One region of the Pseudomonas sp. S2_C11 genome, then DNA from elsewhere that is predicted to be linked to it. Evidence: predicted binding sites of a transcription regulator. Region 1 holds the regulator's gene; each other region holds the start of a gene.

The links. Region 1 encodes sigma-54, which starts transcription at its own class of promoters, with help from an activator protein. Its sites were predicted from a motif close to ANTGGCATNNANNTTGCTNT; they were not measured.
Positions count from the first base shown of each region.
Region 2: glnK (P-II family nitrogen regulator) is a predicted target of sigma-54. The motif match lies at 1,428-1,447, and genes of this name have one in related genera.
Region 3: AB4N48_RS16980 (flagellar basal body rod protein FlgF) is a predicted target of sigma-54. The motif match lies at 3,731-3,750, and genes of this name have one in related genera.
Region 4: AB4N48_RS16775 (flagellar hook-length control protein FliK) is a predicted target of sigma-54. The motif match lies at 1,457-1,476, and genes of this name have one in related genera.

Region 1 is NZ_CP162765.1:4,453,771-4,459,132, reverse strand. Features, by position in the region: gene AB4N48_RS20230 (ZIP family metal transporter) at 1-651, shown strand, start outside; gene AB4N48_RS20225 (HPr family phosphocarrier protein) at 686-961, opposite strand; gene rapZ (RNase adapter RapZ) at 977-1,834, opposite strand; gene ptsN (PTS IIA-like nitrogen regulatory protein PtsN) at 1,837-2,301, opposite strand; gene hpf (ribosome hibernation-promoting factor, HPF/YfiA family) at 2,313-2,621, opposite strand; gene AB4N48_RS20205 (RNA polymerase factor sigma-54) at 2,695-4,185, opposite strand; gene lptB (LPS export ABC transporter ATP-binding protein) at 4,352-5,077, opposite strand; gene lptA (lipopolysaccharide transport periplasmic protein LptA) at 5,077-5,362, opposite strand, start outside.
Region 2 is NZ_CP162765.1:5,652,973-5,658,334, forward strand. Features, by position in the region: gene AB4N48_RS25370 (hypothetical protein) at 1-242, opposite strand, end outside; gene AB4N48_RS25375 (HigA family addiction module antitoxin) at 566-763, shown strand; gene AB4N48_RS25380 (accessory factor UbiK family protein) at 976-1,236, opposite strand; gene glnK (P-II family nitrogen regulator) at 1,631-1,969, shown strand; gene AB4N48_RS25390 (ammonium transporter) at 2,007-3,344, shown strand; gene AB4N48_RS25395 (secondary thiamine-phosphate synthase enzyme YjbQ) at 3,559-3,984, shown strand; gene sutA (transcriptional regulator SutA) at 4,086-4,412, shown strand; gene AB4N48_RS25405 (HAD family hydrolase) at 4,603-5,310, opposite strand; gene xerC (tyrosine recombinase XerC) at 5,307-5,362, opposite strand, start outside.
Region 3 is NZ_CP162765.1:3,756,800-3,762,161, reverse strand. Features, by position in the region: gene AB4N48_RS17000 (amino acid aminotransferase) at 1-241, opposite strand, end outside; gene AB4N48_RS16995 (4a-hydroxytetrahydrobiopterin dehydratase) at 241-597, opposite strand; gene phhA (phenylalanine 4-monooxygenase) at 713-1,504, opposite strand; gene AB4N48_RS16985 (sigma-54-dependent phenylalanine hydroxylase transcriptional regulator PhhR) at 1,898-3,460, shown strand; gene AB4N48_RS16980 (flagellar basal body rod protein FlgF) at 3,805-4,545, shown strand; gene flgG (flagellar basal-body rod protein FlgG) at 4,591-5,362, shown strand, end outside.
Region 4 is NZ_CP162765.1:3,709,557-3,714,918, forward strand. Features, by position in the region: gene AB4N48_RS16775 (flagellar hook-length control protein FliK) at 52-1,419, opposite strand; gene AB4N48_RS16780 (Hpt domain-containing protein) at 1,525-1,872, opposite strand; gene AB4N48_RS16785 (ATP-binding SpoIIE family protein phosphatase) at 1,903-3,606, opposite strand; gene AB4N48_RS16790 (STAS domain-containing protein) at 3,612-3,917, opposite strand; gene fliJ (flagellar export protein FliJ) at 4,082-4,531, opposite strand; gene fliI (flagellar protein export ATPase FliI) at 4,538-5,362, opposite strand, start outside.

The sequences.
Region 1 (5,362 bases):
TTTGGTGCCGGGGTGATGCTGGCGGCGACGGCGTTTTCGTTGATCGTGCCGGGCATAGCTGCAGCTGAGAGCCTTGGCCTGACGCCGTGGGCCGCCAGTGGCCTGATCTGCTTCGGCATCCTGCTCGGTGCGTTCGGTCTGTATCTGGTGGATCGGCGCATTTGCGGTGCCTCGCCGGAGATGCTCGTCGGCACGTTGGAGCATCCGGTGATTCCATCGCGAATCTGGCTGTTCGTGTTCGCCATCATCGCGCACAACATTCCGGAAGGCATGGCGGTTGGCGTATCTGCCGGAGGCGGGATGGCGGACGCCGACAGTCTGGCGATGGGCATTGCGTTGCAGGATGTGCCGGAAGGACTGGTGATTGCTCTGGTGCTGGCCGGGGCGGGAATGTCGCGGGTCAGAGCGTTTCTGATCGGCGCGGCGTCGGGGCTGGTCGAACCGATATTTGCGCTGCTGTGTGCGTGGCTCGTGAGTCTGGCTCAGGTGCTGTTGCCGTTGGGGCTGGCACTGGCGGCGGGGGCGATGTTGCTGGTGGTGACCCACGAAGTGATCCCGGAATCGCGCCGTCATGGGCATGACAAGCTGGCCAGTCTGGGCCTTCTGATCGGGTTTTGTCTGATGATGGTGATGGATACGGCGTTGGGGTGAATGGAGGCGAGGAACAGTGTCCCCGCCTCGAGGATTATTCACCTTCGTCGAAATACCTTTCGATCAGATCGACCAATGCGTCCATGGCTTCCTGAGCCTGTTCGCCTTCGGTGCTCAAATGGATCTTGGTGCCTTTACCCGCCGCGAGCATCATCATTGCCATGATGCTCTTGCCGTCGACAGTCGTTTCAGGTGTGCGTCCCACTCGGATCGTGCAGTCTGGATACTGACCCGCCACGCCGACAAATTTGGCCGATGCCCGGGCATGCAGGCCCAGCTTATTGATGATTTCGATTTCACGAGCAGGCATCGCGGTGTAAATCCTTTAGGTGAGGTCGCGGTGGCGAACCTGGACGTTCTTCAGGGTTTTCTGCAGGGCCTGACCCAGTCGTTCGGTCAGGTAGACGGAGCGGTGATGCCCGCCGGTGCAGCCAATGGCAATGGTGACGTAGGCGCGGTTGCTGGCGGCGAAGCGTGGTAGCCACTTGTTCAGGTAGGCGTAGATGTCCTGATACATTTCTTCGACATCCGGCTGCTGCGCCAGGTACTCGGCCACAGGGGCATCGAGGCCGGATTGAGCGCGCAGCTCCGGTTTCCAGTACGGATTGGGCAGGCAGCGCACGTCGAACACCAGGTCGGCGTCGACCGGCATGCCGCGCTTGAAGCCGAACGACTCGACCAGAAACGCCGTACCGGGCTCCGGTTGATTCAACAGGCGCAACTTGATGGTGTCGCGCAGTTGATACAGATTCAGACTGGTGGTGTTGATCTTCAGGTCGGCCAGATCGGCAATCGGACCGAGCAGGGCGGTTTCGTCGTGAATCGCCTCGGCCAGTGAGCGATTGGCGTTGCTCAGCGGGTGACGACGACGGGTCTCGGAAAAACGCTTGAGCAGGGTTTCTTCATCGGCGTCCAGGTACAGCACATCGCACTTGATATGCTTGGCACGCACGTCTTCGAGCAACTCAGGGAAACGTGACAGATGGCTGGGCAGGTTGCGCGCATCGATCGACACGGCGACCAGCGGCTGCGCCAGTTCCGTGTGAATCAGCGCCCGCTCGGCCAGTTCCGGCAGCAAACCGGCCGGCAGATTGTCGATGCAGTAGTAGCCGTTGTCCTCAAGGACATTCAGGGCGGTACTTTTACCCGAGCCCGAACGGCCACTGACAATGATCAAACGCATGATTAGTGCCCGTTCTGCTCGTCCAGTACGACCTGGTACAAGGCTTCATTGCTCGGAGCGCTGCGTAGCTTGTCGCGCACTTCCTTGCGGTCGAGCATGCTGGCGATCTGGCGCAACAACTCCAGATGCGCGTCGGTTGCGGCTTCCGGGACCAGCAATACGAACAACAGGTCCACCGGAGCGCCGTCGATGGCGTCGAAATCGATCGGGGCTTCGAGGTGCAGCAGGGCGCTCACTGGCCCCGCGCAGCCCTTGAGGCGGCAGTGGGGAATGGCGATGCCGTTGCCAAAACCGGTGGAGCCGAGTTTTTCACGGGCGATCAGCGCCTCGAAGACATCCTGCATCGCCAGATCCGGCACTTCGCGGTGGATCAGGTTGGCAATCTGTTCGAGGGCTTTTTTCTTGCTGCCGCCCGGCGCGTTCACTTGGGAACGGCCGGGGGTCAGGATGGTTTCAAGTCGGATCATGGATAGGGGTGTTAACGACCGGTCGCGCCCTGGAGGAGGCTCTGGGTCTTTTCCTTATGCTTTTTGAGTTGGCGATCCAGCTTGTCGGTAAGTGAGTCGATCGCAGCGTACATGTCGGTATCTTCTGCGTTGGCGACCACTTCGCTGCCGGGGATATGCAAGGTGGCTTCGATCTTCTGCTTCAGCTTTTCGACGCACATCGTGACCTGCACGTTGGTGATCTTGTCGAAATGTCGCTCCAGTCGCTGGAGTTTTTCCTCGATGTAGGAACGCAGAGGTTGGGTCACTTCCAGTTGGTGTCCACTGATGTTGACTTGCATACAGCTTCTCCTTCGTTGCCAGTGCATAAAGTGGCAGGCCGAAAAGCCTGCCACTGGAACGCTGTAACGTGGCTTACATCAACCGCTTGCGTTCGCTCGAAGGCGCGATTCCGAGGGATTCGCGGTACTTGGCGACGGTGCGGCGAGCCACCTGAATGCCTTGTGCCTCCAGTAAACCAGCGATCTTGCTGTCACTCAACGGCTTTTTCTGATTTTCCGCAGCGACCAGTTTCTTGATGATCGCGCGGATCGCCGTGGACGAGCATTCGCCGCCTTCGGAGGTGCTGACGTGGCTGGAGAAAAAGTATTTCAGCTCATAAATACCGCGCGGGGTATGCATGAATTTCTGTGTGGTCACCCGGGAAATCGTCGATTCGTGCATGCCGACCGCTTCGGCGATGTCATGCAATACCAACGGCTTCATCGCTTCGTCGCCGTATTCGAGGAAGCCGCGCTGATGTTCGACGATCTGCGTGGCCACTTTCATCAGGGTTTCGTTGCGGCTCTGCAGGCTCTTGATGAACCAGCGGGCTTCCTGCAACTGGTTGCGCATGAAGGTGTTGTCGGCGCTGGTGTCGGCACGCTTAACAAACCCGGCGTACTGGGCATTGACGCGCAGGCGTGGCACCGATTCCTGGTTCAGCTCGACCAGCCAGCGCTCGTTGTCCTTGCGCACGATCACATCGGGAATGACGTATTCGGCTTCGGTTGATTCGATCTGCGAGCCCGGACGCGGATTGAGGCTCTGTACCAGCTCGATGACCTGGCGCAGCTCGTCTTCCTTGAGCTTCATCCGGCGCATCAACTGGCTGTAATCGCGGCTGCCGAGCAGGTCGATGTAATCGGCGACGAGGCGCTTGGCCTCGGTCAGCCACGGCGTCTTCGCGGGCAGCTGGCGCAATTGCAGCAGCAGGCATTCGCTGAGGTTGCGTGCGCCGATACCGGCGGGCTCGAATTGCTGGATGCGATGCAGGACGGCTTCGATTTCGTCGAGCTCGATGTCCAGTTCCGGATCGAACGCTTCAAGAATTTCTTCGAGTGTTTCGTCCAGATAGCCCTGATTGTTGATGCAGTCGATCAGGGTGACAGCGATCAGGCGATCGGTGTCGGACATCGGTGCCAGGTTCAGTTGCCAGAGCAGATGGCTTTGCAGGCTCTCGCCGGCGGACGTGCGGGTGGTGAAATCCCACTCATCGTCATCGCTGCTGGGCAGGCTGCTGGCGCTGGTCTGGTAGACGTCTTCCCAGGCGGTATCCACTGGCAGTTCGTTGGGGATGCGCTCGTTCCAATCGCCATCCTCGAGGTTATCCACCGTCGGGGCGGTTTCCTGGTAGGAGGGTTCCTGGATTTCGGCGGGCTTCTGTTCGGCGTTGTCGGCCAGCGGATCGGCGTTGTCGAAGTCGTCGCCTTCTTCCTGGCGCTCGAGCATCGGATTGGATTCCAGAGCCTCCTGGATCTCCTGTTGCAGGTCCAGGGTCGACAATTGGAGCAGGCGGATGGCCTGTTGCAGCTGCGGTGTCATCGTCAGCTGCTGGCCCATTCTCAAGACTAGCGATGGTTTCATGGCAGGGGCTTAACACCTTATTCGCCGGCGCTTTGCGCCATCCACTACAGGGCGCCGAAGCGCCAAACTTAAGCAAATTATATGCCTGAAACTGAAGTGTTTGCCTAGAGCGCTGTAACAATTAAAGCGGATAAATGCGCCTTGAATCGATACAGCGCTGTCGCGCTTACAGGCGGAACTCGTGACCCAGATACACTTCCTTGACCAGATCGTTGGCCAGGATGGTCTCGGCATCGCCTTCAGCGATCAGTTGACCGTCGTTGACGATGTAAGCGGTTTCGCAGATATCCAGCGTCTCACGCACGTTGTGGTCGGTGATCAGCACGCCGATGCCCTTGGCCTTGAGGTGATGGATGATCTGCTTGATGTCGCCGACCGAGATCGGGTCGACACCGGCGAACGGTTCGTCGAGCAGGATGAACTTGGGTGCAGTGGCCAGGGCGCGAGCGATTTCCACCCGGCGACGCTCACCGCCGGACAGGCTCATGCCGAGGTTGTCGCGGATGTGGCTGATGTGGAATTCCTGCAGCAGGCTTTCCAGCTCCTTGCGACGACCGGCCTTGTCCAGCTCCGGGCGGGTCTCGAGGATCGCCATGATGTTGTCGGCGACCGACAGTTTACGGAAGATCGACGCTTCTTGCGGCAGATAGCCGATACCGGCCTTGGCGCGGCCGTGCATCGGCTGGTGGCTGACGTCCAGATCATCGATCAGCACACGGCCCTGATCTGCCTGCACCAGGCCAACGATCATGTAGAAGCACGTAGTCTTGCCGGCGCCGTTCGGGCCGAGCAAGCCGACGATCTGCCCGCTGTCGATCGACAGGCTGACGTCACGCACGACCTGGCGGCTTTTATAGGCCTTGGCCAGGTGCTGAGCTTTCAGAGTTGCCATTACTGGGATTTCTCTTCGGTTTTCTTCTTCGGCTGGATCACCATGTCGATGCGCGGACGCGATTCGGTGACCTTGCTGCCCGTGGCGCGACCGGCGCTGGCCAGCTTCTTCACGGTGTCGTAGACGATTTTTTCGCCCTGGGTGACGTTGTTATCCTTGTCGATAACCTTGGCCTTGTCGATCAGCACCACCCGGTTCTGCTGGGCGTGGTATTGAATCGTCACGCCGTAGCCCTTGACTGGGTTGGCGTCGCCCTGGGTCTGCAACTGCTCGAAGTAAGCCAGG
Region 2 (5,362 bases), 1.2 Mb from region 1:
GCAACAATCGCTGCTACCCCATCGGCAGTCTGGCAACCATGCTTGAGCAAATCGGCACTATGGGCTTCCCAAATGTGCACTACGCCAAAACCACTATTCGCTCGACGGTGAATACCTACCCGCAGATAAATCTTCCCGCCTGGCAAGCCGAATTTTGGCATATCGGGGATCGTGCCAAAGATGTAACCACCATCTGGATGCTGAACCAGCGTGTTTTCTTTGAGCTTGAGCAAATCAGACAAGAGGGATCCAGAACCAGAGTGTCTGGCGATCAATGTGTATCGCCTGGAACTCGACGAATAGGATCGACCAGCGCAGGCGAAAGCCACCAGCCTAATCACAGCGAAGAGCTCACGGAATCAGGCGCAGACGCTGATGTTTGTAGGGCCATGCCCTAATATTTGTAGGACGCTGGCGAAAGGGGTGTGAAGGTCTTGTACCGGGAGTCGGATGTTCCAGTTTGGCCACTCAATGCAGCCTCTGGAGGCGAAAAATGGACCGCAATGGTATGCGCCCGATTCATCCGGGCGAGGTTCTGAATAAGTAATTCATGGAGCCGTTGAGCATGACCGTCATGGATCTGGCCATGCCCACGAAATGGCCCGAAAGCGAGATCGAAGAGCTTGTGAAATGCCAGCTCAGGATCTGCGCCGATCTGGCAATCAGCCTCGCCATTCAGCTCAACACTACGCCTGAGTTCTGGATGAATCTTCAGTCGACTTACGATTTGCGCAGAGCCCAGCTCCGGCATGCGGGCTCATAGCGATTGCAGCATCCGCGAAGCCCTTTTCCACCATGGCCCTGCCCGGGTCGCCCAACCCTCTGCTGAACATTCAGCATCAGATGAGCTTAGAAACCTGGGTTTTTTGGCGCAATCGGACGGCGGTCATCAAGGTTGTAGGACGTTGCGGGGATGGTTCAAGGGCTGAAGATCAAAAGATCGCAGCCTTCGGCAGCTCCTACAGGGGACGCGAATTATTCAGCGGGCGGTGTCAGCTTCGCTTCCATCTCGGCAACCTTGGCTTCGAGGCTTTCGAGGCGGGCGCGAGTACGCGCCAGCACTACCATCTGACTATCGAACTCTTCCCGGCTGACCAGATCAAGTTTGCTGAAGGCACTTTGCAGCAGCATTTTGAACTGGCTTTCGATTTCGGCTTTCGGCAGCGGGGTGTCGCCGTTGAAGAGGCGGGAGGCGGTGCCGCTCAGGGCGTCGAGGAAGTCTTTGGGCGCGAGCATGGGAAATGTCCTGGAAACAATGGCCGGCAGTGTATCACGCAGTGTCTATAGTCAATCCCGTTGCACGGATGCACGCTTTTCGCGCAGGGGGACGGACGGTGGCGCACCGTTGTTGTGCGTATCGGCAAAAGCTTTTCTGCCCGAGCGCGTGCAACAGGGGCCAAGAGATTGAAATGCAGGGTTTTTGCCGAGCTGGCAAGGTTTCTGCTTAGTCACCCTCGACCCATGCACTGATGCAGTCGCTGTGACGAATGCAGTGCGGCAGACGAAGCGGGGAGTTTCGTCTGATGCGGTTAGCTGGCGTCAACGATGCGTTACAAAGCCAGGCACTGCGCTTAGACTTGAGACGGGTTTGTTTTCCTGGGGCAAGTCCACCAATTCGGGAGAGAGTTTCATGAAGCTAGTCACTGCCATCATCAAGCCGTTCAAGTTGGACGACGTGCGCGAGTCGCTGTCCGAAATCGGCGTGCAGGGCATTACCGTTACTGAAGTCAAAGGCTTCGGCCGGCAGAAGGGTCACACCGAGCTGTATCGCGGCGCGGAATATGTGGTCGATTTTCTGCCCAAGGTGAAAATCGACGTGGCCATCGACGACAAGGATCTGGATCGGGTTATCGAGGCGATAACCAAAGCGGCCAACACCGGCAAGATCGGTGACGGCAAGATCTTCGTGGTCAATCTGGAACAGGCGATCCGCATCCGTACCGGCGAAACCGATACCGACGCGATCTAAGCGCCGCCACAAACCCAACGCCCCAGGAGAAAACAATATGACTCTGCGTAAATTCGCAGGGCTAGGCGCCCTGTTGTCCATCGTAATGCCCGGCATCGCCATGGCGGCAGACGAAGTGGCAGCGCCAGTCCTCAATTCCGGCGACACCGCCTGGATGCTCACCTCGACAGCGCTCGTGCTGTTCATGACCATCCCCGGCCTGGCGCTGTTCTACGGCGGTATGGTTCGCTCGAAAAACATTCTTTCCGTGCTGATGCAGTGCTTCGCCATTACCGGTCTGATCAGCATCCTGTGGGTCATTTATGGCTACAGCATTGCCTTCGACACCACCGGCATGGAGCAGGGCGTCGTCAACTTCAATTCGTTCTTCGGTGGCATGGGCAAGGCGTTCCTCGCCGGTGTCACGCCTTCGAGCATCACCGGCCCGGCGGCGCTGTTCCCTGAAGCGGTGTTCATCACCTTCCAGATGACCTTCGCGATCATCACCCCGGCGCTGATCGTCGGTGCGTTCGCCGAGCGCATGAAGTTCTCCGCGATGCTGATTTTCATGGGCATCTGGTTCACTTTGGTTTATGCACCGATCGCGCACATGGTCTGGTCCGGTAACGGCGGCCTGATGTGGGACTGGGGCGTGCTCGACTTTGCTGGCGGCACCGTGGTGCACATCAACGCCGGTATCGCCGGCCTGGTCGCGTGCCTGGTACTGGGCAAGCGCAAAGGCTTCCCGACCACACCGATGGCTCCGCATAACCTCGGCTACACCCTGATGGGCGCGGCGATGCTGTGGGTTGGCTGGTTCGGCTTCAACGCTGGTTCCGCTGCTGCCGCCAACGGCACTGCCGGTATGGCCATGCTGGTTACTCAGATCGCCACCGCCGCTGCGGCACTGGGCTGGATGTTTGCCGAGTGGGTCACCCACGGCAAGCCAAGCGCACTGGGGATTGCTTCGGGCGTGGTCGCCGGTCTGGTCGCGATCACTCCGGCCGCTGGCACTGTAGGCCCGATGGGTGCACTGGTGATCGGTCTGGCCGCAGGCGTGGTGTGCTTCTTCTGCGCCACCACCCTGAAACGCAAACTCGGCTATGACGACTCCCTGGATGCCTTCGGCGTGCACGGTATCGGCGGTATCCTCGGCGCGATCCTCACCGGTGTGTTTGCCGCACCGGCACTGGGCGGCTTCGGCACCGTGACTGACATCGGCGCGCAGGTCTGGATTCAGATCAAAGGCGTCGGCTTCACGGTGATCTACACCGCGATCGTGACTTTCATCATCCTCAAGGTGCTGGACGCCGTCATGGGTCTGCGCGTAACCGAGGAAGAAGAGTCGGTCGGCCTCGATCTGGCACAACACAACGAACGCGGCTACAACCTGTAAGTACGCGCGATAAAAAACTGCCCGGTTCGCCGGGCATTTTTTTGTCCGGGATTTGTCATTCAAGGTGCGGCTGAAAGGATTTTTCTTACGGCTTTGGTCGTCTTTACGACGAGGCTTTTTCTGCGGGCAATCGCTTACATCGCTGCAGGAATATTAGGGCCTTTGTTTTTTTTCAGAGCACGCTAGAATGCGCCCCGAACGAGCGGAGAACTGTATGTGGCAACAGACTCTGATAACCCTGCGGGCAAGGCCCCGGGGCTTTCATCTGGTGACGGACGAGTTGCTCGCAGGCTTGCCTGAACTCAAGACCTGTCGGGTCGGTCTGTTGCATTTGTGGCTGCAGCACACGTCGGCGTCGTTGACCATCAACGAGAACGCCGATCCGGCAGTTCGTCGCGACTTCGAACGATTTTTCAATCGTCTGATCCCACAAGGAACAGACGGCTACGAGCACAACGACGAAGGCCTGGACGACCTCCCGGCGCACTTCAAGGCCAGCGTGCTCGGTTGCCAGATCAGTCTGCCGGTTGCGGCAGGGCGGCTGGCACTGGGTACCTGGCAAGGGATTTATCTGGGCGAGCACCGTGATCATGGCGGTGCCCGTAAAGTCCTCGCCACCTTGCACGGTGAACAGGCATGAGCCGCTGCCGGGCAGCGGCAGAAGATTTTTCAACGGCGGCTTCGACAGCCGCCAAAGCTGGTCTATAACTAATCTGCTTTTGGCAAGTCATGAGGTAGAACATGAGCGACGATGATCTGGAAAACGACGACCTCGAAGTAGGCGACGAAGACGAGGCCGAGGAAGGCCTGGGAGCGGCAGCGGAAGACGTTACCGAAGACGATGGCGGTGACGACACGCCGGCCCCGGCTGCCAAAGGCAAAGCCAAGGCTGCGGTCTCGGTCGACGAGTTGCCGAGCATCGAAGCCAAGAACAAGGAGCGTGACGCCCTGGCCAAGGCCATGGAAGAATTCCTTGCGCGCGGCGGCAAGGTGCAGGAAGTGGAGGCCAACGTGGTCGCCGATCCGCCCAAGAAGCCGGACAACAAGTACGGCAGCCGCCCTATCTGAGGCGCGTCGCTCGCTTGCTGAAAAAGCCCGCCGTCGCTGCGGGCTTTTTTATGCCTGAAATAAATCCGTTGAAAGCAAATGCAGTCCTCTGTGGGAGCGAGCCTGCTCGCGAAGAGGGCATGTCAGCCGACATACATGTTGAATGACACACCGCATTCGCGAGCAGGCTCGCTCCCACAGGGTTTGTGGATTATTTCGAGGTGGCATTCCAGCGGGAGAGGACGACGGGCAATTCGGTCAGGCTGCGAATTTCCGCATCCGGCAAGCGCTCCGCCTCCCAGACCTTGCCTGTCGGGTTGAACCACACCGCGCGCAACCCCGCCTGCTGCGCCCCGGCGATGTCATCGCCGGGATGATCGCCGACATGCACCGCCGCTTCAGCACCCACACCACCGCGCTGTAACGCTTCATGAAACAGCCGCGCATCCGGTTTGGCGATGCCGATGTCTTCGGCACACAAGGCGAACTTGAAGTAATCCGCCAGCCCCAGCCGGCGCACGTCGGCATTGCCATTGGTGACCACGCCGAGGGCGTAATGATTGGCGAGCAGCTCCAGCAGCGGCTCGACCTCCGGGAACACTTCGATCTGATGCCGCGCATGCAGGAACACTTCAAAAGCCTTGTCAGCCAGCTCCGACGCCTCGCCGTGGGCATACCCGGCTTCTTCGAGCGCATGGAACAGCACACGTCGACGCAGCGCGCTGATGCGGTGCTTGAGCCCCGGTTCGCCCGCCAGCACGCGCTCGCGAATCGACCACAAATGCTCCACCGGCACCGCGCCCAGGTTCGACGCATGTTCGCTCAGCCATTCGCGCAACACGGTTTCGGCGCTGGCGATTACCGGAGCGGTGTCCCACAGAGTGTCGTCGAGGTCGAACGTGATCAACTGAATGCTCATGAATCATCGCCTTTCATGCGTTTGGCCCGGGGATGGGCGCTGTCGTAGACCG
Region 3 (5,362 bases), 700 kb from region 1:
CATTGATGACCTTGCCGAACAGCGGGTTGCCGTGACCACCGATGTAAGTCTTGGTGTCCTGACTTTCGACCAGTCGCGCTTCGGCGATTTTCACCGCTTCGGGAATCGGCGTCAGGCCCTGGGCATCCTTGTAGACGCCAACGCCAAGGTCGAACTTGCGCGGATTGGCATCCTGCGCATAGGCCTCCATCAAACCGAGAATCGGGTCGCCGGGGACCCGGCCGATGGCGTCGAAGTGCATTACTTGCGTCCTTCTGCGGTCTTCGCTACTTCGTCAGTGCGCGCAGCCATGATGAAGTCGTTGCGGTGCAGGCCTTTGATCGAGTGGCTCCACCAGGTCACGGTGACTTTGCCCCACTCGGTCAGCAGGCCCGGGTGGTGACCTTCGGCCTCGGAGATCTCGCCGACGGCGTTGGTGAACGCCAGCGCGTGCTTGAAGTTCTTGAACAGGAAAACTTTTTCCAGCTGCATGATGCCGTCGCGTACTTCGATGTTCCAGTCAGGGATCTGCTTGATCAGTATCGGCAGTTCTTCGTCGCTGACTTGTGGCGCATCGGCGCGGCAGGCTTCGCAGTGGGCTTGGTTCAAAGTCGACATGGTGGATTCCTGAAAACGAGTGTGTTTTTTATTAAAGCGCGTGTGCCGTCAATGCCGTCACGCTAAAGCAAAGTGGCGGCGACGGACAGACGCAATTGTCAGCAAAAGTCGCGGTTCAGGCGGCTTTGGGTTTCGGCGGAAATTTCGGCGCGTGCAAGCCCAGCCGCATGCCCTGACGGACCATGGCCATGATGTCTTCATGGGCCACATCGAACAGGCGCTTGAGATTGGGCAGGACGAAGTACAGTGGTTGCAGGATGTCGATGCGATACGGCGTGCGCATGGCTTCCAGCGGATCGAAGAGCTGATGTTCGGGCTCGTCCGACAGGCAGTAAACGGTTTCTTTCGGCGAAGACAGAATCCCGCCGCCGTAGATGCGCTTGCCGTGCGGGGTGTCGACCAGGCCGAATTCGATGGTCATCCAGTACAACCGGGCCAGATACACGCGCTCTTCCTTGGTCGCCTGCAGGCCGAGCTTGCCATAGGTGTGGGTGAATTCAGCGAAGTAGGGGTTGGTCAGTAGCGGGCAGTGGCCGAAGATCTCGTGAAAGATGTCCGGCTCTTGCAGATAGTCGAGTTCTTCGCGGGTACGTATGAAGGTGGCGACGGGGAATTGCTTGCTGGCAAGCAACTCGAAAAACGTCTGGAAAGGAATCAGCGCCGGCACCCGGGCAACCTGCCAGCCGGTGGTCTCGCCGAGGACTTTGTTGATCTCGGCCAGTTGCGGGATGCGGTCGTGGGGCAGACCGAGTTTTTCGATACCGTCCAGATATTCCTGGCACGCACGACCTTCAATCACCTTCAACTGGCGAGTGATCAGCGTGTTCCACACCGCATGTTCTTCGGCGGGGTAGTCGATAAAACCTTGCGCATCGGGCTCGCGAGCCACGTATTGCGTCTGCTTCATGCTGCTCTCCTGCTAGGAAATTCGTTTTTGTTATGTCCAGCGATGGCTAAAGGAATACCCGAGAGTGACAGGGCGTGCAGCATGTTGACCGGTGTGTGCGTAGGAAAATTCTGCGTATTTCGTAAAGTTATCGTTACGCTTTGTCGGGTAATGCGCATTTACGGTGATTGGCGGGTTTGAAAAGGGTCGGGGCTGTCACATAATCTTGACAACTATCTGCGTGCCTCGACAGAAACATCTGCCCCGGGCGCGCCACAGAACCCTGTGGGAGCGAGCCTGCTCGCGAAAGCGGTCTGTCTGACACATCGATACTGGATGTGCTGGCGCCTTCGCGAGCAGGCTCGCTCCCACAAGGACATGTGTTTACCTTTCAAACCTGTCGGGCCTTTTTCTATGCGCATCAAAGTCCACTGCCAGAACCGCATCGGCATCCTGCGTGACATCCTCAATCTGCTGGTGGCGTACGGGATCAACGTCGCTCGCGGCGAGGTGGGTGGTGAGCATGGCAATGCGATCTACCTGCACTGCCCGAACCTGATCAACATCCAGTTCCAGGCGTTGCGCCCCAAGTTCGAGGCAATCGGCGGGGTGTTCGGGGTCAAGCGCGTCGGGCTGATGCCCAGCGAACGCCGGCACATGGAATTGAACGCACTGCTCGGCGCGCTGGAATTTCCGGTGCTGTCGATCGACATGGGCGGTTCGATCGTTGCGGCCAACCGCGCGGCGGCGCAGTTGCTCGGGGTGCGCGTCGATGAGGTGCCGGGGATTCCGCTGTCGCGCTACGCCGAGGATTTCGATTTGCCGGAATTGGTGCGCGCCAACAAATCGCGAATCAACGGCATGCGGGTCAAGGTCAAGGGCGACATCTTTCTCGCTGACATCGCGCCGCTGCAATCGGAACACGACGACAGCGAGGCCATGGCCGGCGCCGTATTGACTCTGCATCGCGCCGACCGTGTCGGCGAGCGAATCTACAATGTGCGCAAGCAGGAACTGCGCGGGTTCGACAGCATCTTTCAAAGCTCGAAAGTCATGGCCGCTGTGGTCCGCGAAGCGCGGCGCATGGCGCCGCTGGATGCGCCGCTATTAATAGAAGGCGAAACTGGCACTGGCAAGGAATTGCTGGCGCGCGCCTGCCACCTCGCCAGCCCGCGCGGACAGTCACCGTTGATGGCGCTCAACTGCGCCGGACTGCCGGAGTCGATGGCCGAGACCGAGTTGTTCGGCTACGGCCCCGGCGCCTTCGAAGGCGCTCGCGCTGAGGGCAAGCTTGGCCTGCTCGAATTGACCGCTGGCGGCACGCTGTTTCTCGATGGCGTCGGCGAGATGAGCCCGCGTTTGCAGGTCAAATTGCTGCGCTTTCTTCAGGACGGTTGCTTCCGTCGCGTCGGCAGTGATGAAGAGGTGTATCTGGACGTGCGGGTGATCTGCGCGACGCAGGTGGACTTGTCCGAATTGTGCGCGCGCGGTGAGTTTCGTCAGGATCTCTATCACCGCTTGAACGTGCTGTCGCTGCACATCCCGCCGCTGCGCGAGTGCCTCGACGGTCTGACGCCGCTGGTTGAACACTTTCTCGACCAGGCCAGTCGGCAGATCGGTTGTCCGCTGCCGAAACTGGCCCCGGCGGCGATGGATCGCCTCAGCCATTACCACTGGCCGGGCAATGTGCGGCAACTGGAGAACGTGCTGTTCCAGGCGGTTTCCCTGTGCGACGGCGGCACGGTCAAGGCCGAACATATTCGCCTGCCGGATTACGGCGTGCGTCAGCCGCTTGGCGATTTTTCCCTCGACGGCAGTCTGGACGAGATCGTCGGGCGTTTCGAAAAAGCGGTGCTGGAACGCTTGTATTCCGAGCATCCAAGCAGTCGGCAGTTGGGCAAGCGGCTCGGTGTTTCGCACACCACCATTGCCAACAAGCTGCGTGAGTATGAGGTTGGCAAAACCTCCGAAAGCTAAATAGAGCCTTTGTGGCGAGGGGATTTATCCCCGATGGGCGGCGAAGCCGCCCCGCTTTTTCTTCCCGGCGACCTCATTTGCAGGCTTGGCGACTGCTGCGCAGCCGAACGGGGATAAATCCCCTCGCCACAGGATCTCCATCCCCCGCCGAACTCAGGATTGCCACTAACCGGCATGACACCGCCGGTTTTTCGTCTTCGACCCATTTCAGATTCCCCCTCCGATCCCCCCAAGTCCCCTGTTTACCGGGCCTTCGCCCGCCAATAAAAAGTTGGTCTGCAAATTGCTTATGGCTGAGCAGTACAGCGGTGGGCGGCAAACGTCCGGCATGCAGAGGAAACACTGTGGACAAGTACCTTTATGTGGCAATGACCGGCGCCAGCCAGAACGCACTGGCGCAGCGGGCGCATGCCAACAACCTGGCGAACATTTCCACCAACGGCTTTCAGCGCGACCTCGAGCAGGCGCGTTCGATGCCGGTATTCGGCGACAGCTTTCCGGCGCGCGCGTTTGCCATGAGCGAACGTCCCGCCACCGACTTCACGCCGGGCTCACTGGTGCAGACCGGACGTGAACTCGACGTCGCGGTATCCGGCAACGGTTTCATCGCCGTGCAAAACCCCAGCGGCGGCGAAAGCTACGTGCGTACCGGCAGCCTCAACATCGACGCCCTCGGCGTACTGCGCGCCGGCAACGGCATGCCGGTGATCGGTAACGGCGGCCCGATCGCCGTGCCGCCCGAGCAGCAGGTGGAAGTCGGCGAAGACGGCACCATCAGCATTCGCGCAATGGGCGAAGGTCCGCGCGTCATGGCCGAAGTCGACCGGATCAAGCTGGTCAACCCGGACATCAAGAACATGAACAAAGGTCTCGACGGTTCGATTTACACCAAGGACGGCCAGCCGGCGCAAGCCGACGCCAACGTCAAACTGGTCTCGGGTTTCCTTGAGTCGAGCAACGTCAATGCCGTGGAAGAAATGACTTCGGTGCTGGCCCTGGCCAAGCAGTTCGAGTTGCACGTCAAGATGATGAACACCGCCAAAGACGACGACCAGGCCATGGCTCGGGTCTTGCAGATCAGCTAATTATCAGAACGTCGCGCCGTAAAACAGGCGCACGAGGAGAATCGAATGCTTCCGGCTCTATGGGTTGCCAAAACCGGTCTGTCCGCCCAGGACACCAACCTGACCACCATTTCCAACAACCTGGCGAACGTTTCGACCACGGGTTTCAAACGTGACCGTGCCGAGTTCCAGGACTTGCTCTATCAGATCAAGCGTCAGCCAGGCGCCCAGTCGACCCAGGACAGCGAACTGCCGTCGGGTCTGCAAGTGGGTACCGGTGTGCGCATTGTCGGCACCCAGAAAAACTTCACCGCCGGCAGCCTGCAAACCACCGAGCAGCCGCTGGACATGGCCATCGACGGTCGCGGTTTCTTCCAGATCCTGCAGCCGGACGGCACCACGTCCTACACCCGTGACGGTACTTTCCACCTCGACTCCAATGGCCAGATCGTCAACGCCAGCGGTTTCGCCCTGGAACCGGCGATCATCATCCCGAACGATGCGCAGACCTTCACTGTTGGCCGTGACGGCACCGTGTCGATCACCATCGCCGGCAACCCGGCCTCGCAAGTGATCGGCAACCTGCAGACCGCCGACTTCATCAACCCGGCCGGTCTGCAAGCAGTGGGCAACAACCTGTTCCTGGAAACCGCTGCTTCCGGCGCGCCACAGATCGGCACCCCGGGCCTGAACGGTTTCGGTACCACGCTGCAGAACACTTTGGAAACCTCGAACGTCAGCACCGTTGAAGAGATGGTCAACATGATCACCACTCAACGCGCCTACGAGATGAACTCCAAGGTGATCTCCACCGCCGACCAGATGCTCTCGTTCGTAA
Region 4 (5,362 bases), 740 kb from region 1:
GGTCCCCTCTCCCTCTGGGAGAGGGCTAGGGTGAGGGGGCTCTTGATTTGCTCAGGCGTAATAGTCGACCGCGCTGCTGCCAATTACGCTGGTAGTCTGCGCCGCCACTTCAGCGACAGTAGCCGGTGCCAATTCCTCATCCACCGAGTCAAGACGCCCACCCGCAGCACTGGTCCGGCCACTCTGCCCATGCTGCGCCTGTTCCTGACCTTGCTGCCCCTGCCAGCCACGGTTCTGGTCGGCGACATTGACATCCACCTGGCCCATACCCTGCTGGTTGAACATGTCGCGCAGGCGGTGCATCTGGCTGTCGAGCGCTTCACGCACGCTCGGGTGCGCGCTCATGAAGGTGACCTGGGTCTGCTGATCGGGAACCATGTTCACGCGGATATCCAGACGCCCAAGCTCCGCCGGTTGCAACTGAATGTCGGCGGCCTTCAGATTGACGCTGGACAGGTACATGACGCGGTTGACCACTTCTTCGGTCCAGCCGCTCTGGTGCATGGCGATCGGCTGATTCACCGGCAGCGCATTGGCGGTTTTCGGCGTAGCGGCCTGGGTCAGTGCCGCCAGACGGTTGGCGAAGTCATCGACGCGGGTGTCGCTGGTAGCCGATTTCAGATCCTTCAGACCATCGTCGATCAGCCCGCTGAAAGCTTGTTCGCCGCGCTGACTGGTGCTGTCCTTGTCGTCCTGCACGTCGAGCATGCTGGCCATGCCGGCGGCAAAGTTCTGCGCGGCGGTCAATTCACCGTCAGCCTGAGCTTGAGCAGGCGTGGCTTTCGGTTGCGCCTGACTGGCGGCGGAAATATGCCCGCCCTGCTCCATCGCCATGCGCACGGCCGGCAGCGAATCGAGCGGGTCGGCCGACGGATCGAAATCGCTGTCGGTTGCCGCCGGATCTTTGACCATGCCCGACACGACCGCCAATGCAGGCGTCTCGGTTTCCGGCTGGGCTGGCGTGGCGACTGTTGGCGTTTGCACCACAGGCGCTGCCACCAACGGCTGAACGACTTGCGCGAGGACCGGATCCAGCGTCGGGTCTACAGGCGCGGCATCGGCCACAGGGGTTAGTACGGTTTCAGCGGTGTCATCGGCAGTGGCAGTCGCGTCGTCGCTCGCCGCCGCTTTGTCGGCAGGCAACGCTTTGCCGCTATCGGCAACTGCTGGCTGGGGCGCGGCAGACTGCTCTTTGCCGATATCCTTTTTGCCGCTGCTGTCCGCGACCTTGTCGCGTGCCGGCCTGACTGAATTGTCAGCGCTCACGGCGGGCTTGGCCGGCGCCTGATCGGCGAACACTTTGGCGAAGCTGGAGGCCTTGTCCCCGGCGTCTGCGGCCATTGCCGACGATTTGGCAGAGGCGGCTTGGGCCTTGGCCTGAGCGGCGGTCTGAAGAAGAATGTTGGGGGTCGCAGGCATGACACGGTCTCCGCTGCACTGGGATCGTAGGTACAGTTGAGCAAGTTGACTGCAAGTGCCGGGCCAGTTTGGCCAGACACTTGCGAAAAGCGCCGGACGGCAGCTTTAGTGGATGTGGGCGTGGTGCTTTTCGCTTTCGTACACCGGACGTACTTCGGCGAATTCAGAATGGATATCGGCGACTAGCTGAGCGAGCGCTTCCGGGCTTTTGTCCTTCGCATTCGACTCCAGGTCCTGACACAACTCGGCCAGTCGAACCGCGCCCATGTTGCTGGCGCTGCCCTTGAAGCTATGCGCTACATCGGAAAGCGCTTTGGCGCTGGTGCTGTCCTGCAACTCGTGCAGGCGGCTTTGCGAATCTGCCAGAAAAGTCTCCAGCAATTCCGTATAGCCGTCCTCCATCACCTCGCGCAAAGTATCGAGGACTTCGCGATTTACATGTGCGTCTGTCACTTGCTCACTCCTTGATCAAGAATGGGCGGATTATGCCTCAATCTCCCAGAAAAACTCCACGCTGGCACTACGACCCTGGTCCGACCAACTGGCGTTGCGCCCCAGTTGCCGGACCAGGCTGATGCCGCGACCCGACAAGCGGTCGTGATCCAGCGGGCGATCCATGACCCGCGTTACATCGAAACCCTTGCCGCTGTCCTCGACGCGAATGACCAGGCGCCCACCCTCGCCTTGCGGCTGGACCTGCAGATGCACGCGCACGAAACCGTCTTGCAGCGCCTCCAGCCGCGCCGCGCGCATTTCATAGTAGCGGGCGAAACCTGCCGCATCGCGTTTGAGGCTCGAGTCCAGCCCGAGCACGCCATGCTCCAGGCCATTGGAATACAACTCGGCGAGCACGCTGTACAGCGCCCCGCTTTGCGCGCGCAGGCCATGCACTTCAAGCAGCAACTGCAAGAGGAACGGCAATGGATTGAAGCGCCTGAGTGTGGCGCCGCGAAACTCGAAACTGGCCGACCAGTCCAGCGGGCACGACTGGCCGCTGTCGGAATACACCGGCGCGGCGCCGTGGGCCTGCGCCGACTCAAGCAGACTGACTTCGACCATGCTTACGTCATCACGGGCCTGTCCGCGAAAATCGCGCAACGCCTGTTCGATATCCTCGAATAACCGATCCGGCTCACGGTTCGCCGCAAACACCTGCTGCAAGCGTTCGACGCCGAACAACTGGTCATTGGCATCGCAGGTATCGATTACCCCGTCCGATAACAGAAACACTCGATCATCGACGGCCATCGGATACACATCCGTACGGTCATCGAAGGCTTGCGCGCTGAGAATCCCCAGGGGCAAATGCCGCGCCGGCAAGGGCACGCGTTCGCCACTGGCCATGCGGTGCAGGTAACCGTCGGGCATGCCGCCGTTCCACACCTCCACCGAACGGCTCTGGAAACTCAGACTGAGCAAGGTGGCACAGCAGAACATGTCCACCGGCAGGATGCGCTTGAGCTTGGAGTTCATCTCGCGCAGGGTTTCGGCCAGGCCATAGCCCTTGGCGGTCATCCCATAAAACACTTCGGCCAGCGGCATCGCCCCCACCGCTGCCGGCAAGCCATGCCCGGTGAAATCGCCGAGCATGACGTGCATGTCACCGGCCGGCGTGTACGCCGCGAGCAGCAGATCGCCATTGAACAGCGCGTAAGGCGATTGCAGGTACCGAATGTTCGGCGCACTCAGGCACCCGGAATGCGCGACCTTGTCGAACACCGCTTTGGCCACGCGTTGTTCGTTGAGCAGATAGTCATGATGTTTCGCGATCAGATCGCGCTGCTGCAGGACCGTGGCCTGAAGGCGCCGCAAGCGATCCATCGCCTTGATTTTGGCGGCGAGTATCACTTGGTTGTACGGCTTCGCCAGAAAATCGTCACCGCCAGCCTCCAGACAACGGGCCAGCGCTTCACTCTCGGTCAGCGAGGTGAGGAAGATGATCGGCACCAACGCTTCACCCGCCAGCGCCTTGATCTGCCGCGCCGCTTCGAAGCCGTCCATCACCGGCATCAGCGCGTCCATCAACACCAGATCGGGTTGTTGCTGCTGGAAGCATTCGACCGCCTCCGCACCATTGGCCGCTGTCAGCACCTGATGACCTTGACGGCGGACAATGGTCGACAGCAGCAGCCGGTCGGCGGCACTGTCTTCGGCGATAAGAATAGTCAGCGGCTCTTGCGCCTGCATGGGCGTCAACTGATGTCGAAGAGTTTGTCGAAGTTGGAAATCGCGAGGATTTTCTTCACATCGGAGCTGCTGTTGACGACGCGGATATCCGAATTGTCGCCACCGGCGTGATCACGCAGCAGAAGCAGCATGCCCAGCGCAGAGCTGTCGAGGTAAGTGGCCTCTTTGAGATCGACCACGATGGATTCGGGTTTGTGTGGGAGCCGTTCATACGACTCGCGAAATTCCTGATGGCGACCGAAATCGAACCGGCCTTTGACGGCGATCGTGAGCTTTTTCTGGTCTGGAGAGACTTCTGTAACGACTGACATTGACTGGCTTCCTTGTCATTGACGAACCTGTACAAGGTTTAGCACCTGGATAGGGTTGGGGCAAGGCTGGAAAAGCAGATCAAAAGATCGCAGCCTTCGGCAGCGCCTACATTTGAAAATGCATTCCCCTGTAGGAGCTGCCGAAGGCTGCGATCTTTTGATCTTTAAAAGGCATCACGCCGTGGCAACCGCTGCGACAGTTCATCGAGCAGCTTCTGCTCGCGCTTGTCTTCCAGGCGTTGCGCCTCATCACGATAGCGCTGCACCAGTTTGCGCAAACCCTCGACGCGGGCAAACGCCTGCTGCCACTCTTCACGAGCCTTGTCGAGCTTGTTCTGGTGCCAGACCAGGCTCTGCCGTTGCTGGTCGACGGCAGTATCGAGTTGCGCCAGGAAACCCTGAAAACCCAGCAGCCATTGCCCGGTCACGCCGGTGCTGCCGCGCACGATCCATTGCTGCGAGTAATCCAGACGAAAGGCATTGAGGTCGGCCAGTTTGCTTTCGGCAACTTTGACCTGGCCCTGAAAGTAGGCGAGGCGCTGCACGGCGGCTTTCTCGGCCTTCTCGGCCATGTCCACCACCGGTGCCAGGCGCGCAGCGCGGCTGACGGCCATGGCCGGTTACCCGCCCGCCGCAGGGGCGAACAGGGTTTCCAGATAGGCCTGGCTTTCACCCAGATTGATTTTGTCGTTGAGGCCCTGGCGCTGATACCTGACCAACTGCGGTTGCAGGGAAATCGCCAGATCGGTCTCGCGATCGCCACCGGCCACATAGGCACCGACGCTGATCAAATCACGGCTCTGCTGATAGCGTGACCAGAGCTGTTTGAAATACTGCGCGCGCTGCATGTGATCCGGCGAAACCACTGCTGGCATTACCCGGCTGATCGAGGCTTCGATGTCGATCGCCGGATAGTGGCCTTCCTCGGCCAGGCGCCGCGACAGGACGATGTGGCCGTCAAGCACGCCCCGCGCCGAGTCGGCAATCGGGTCCTGCTGGTCATCGCCTTCGGACAGTACGGTGTAGAACGCCGTGATCGAACCGCCGCCCTTCTCCGCATTACCGGCGCGCTCCACCAGTTTCGGCAGTTTGGCGAACACCGAGGGCGGATAGCCCTTGGTTGCTGGCGGTTCGCCGATGGCCAGCGCGATTTCACGCTGGGCCTGGGCGAAACGGGTCAGCGAGTCCATCAGCAGCAGAACGTTCTTGCCCTTGTCGCGGAAATACTCGGCGATGCGCGTGCAATACATCGCCGCGCGCATACGCATCAGCGGTGCATCGTCCGCTGGCGAGGCAACCACTACCGAGCGTTTGAGGCCTTCTTCACCGAGGATGTGCTCGATGAATTCCTTAACTTCGCGACCACGCTCACCGATCAGGCCGACGACGATGATGTCGGCTTCGGTGAAGCGGGTCATCATGCCCAACAGCACCGATTTACCGAC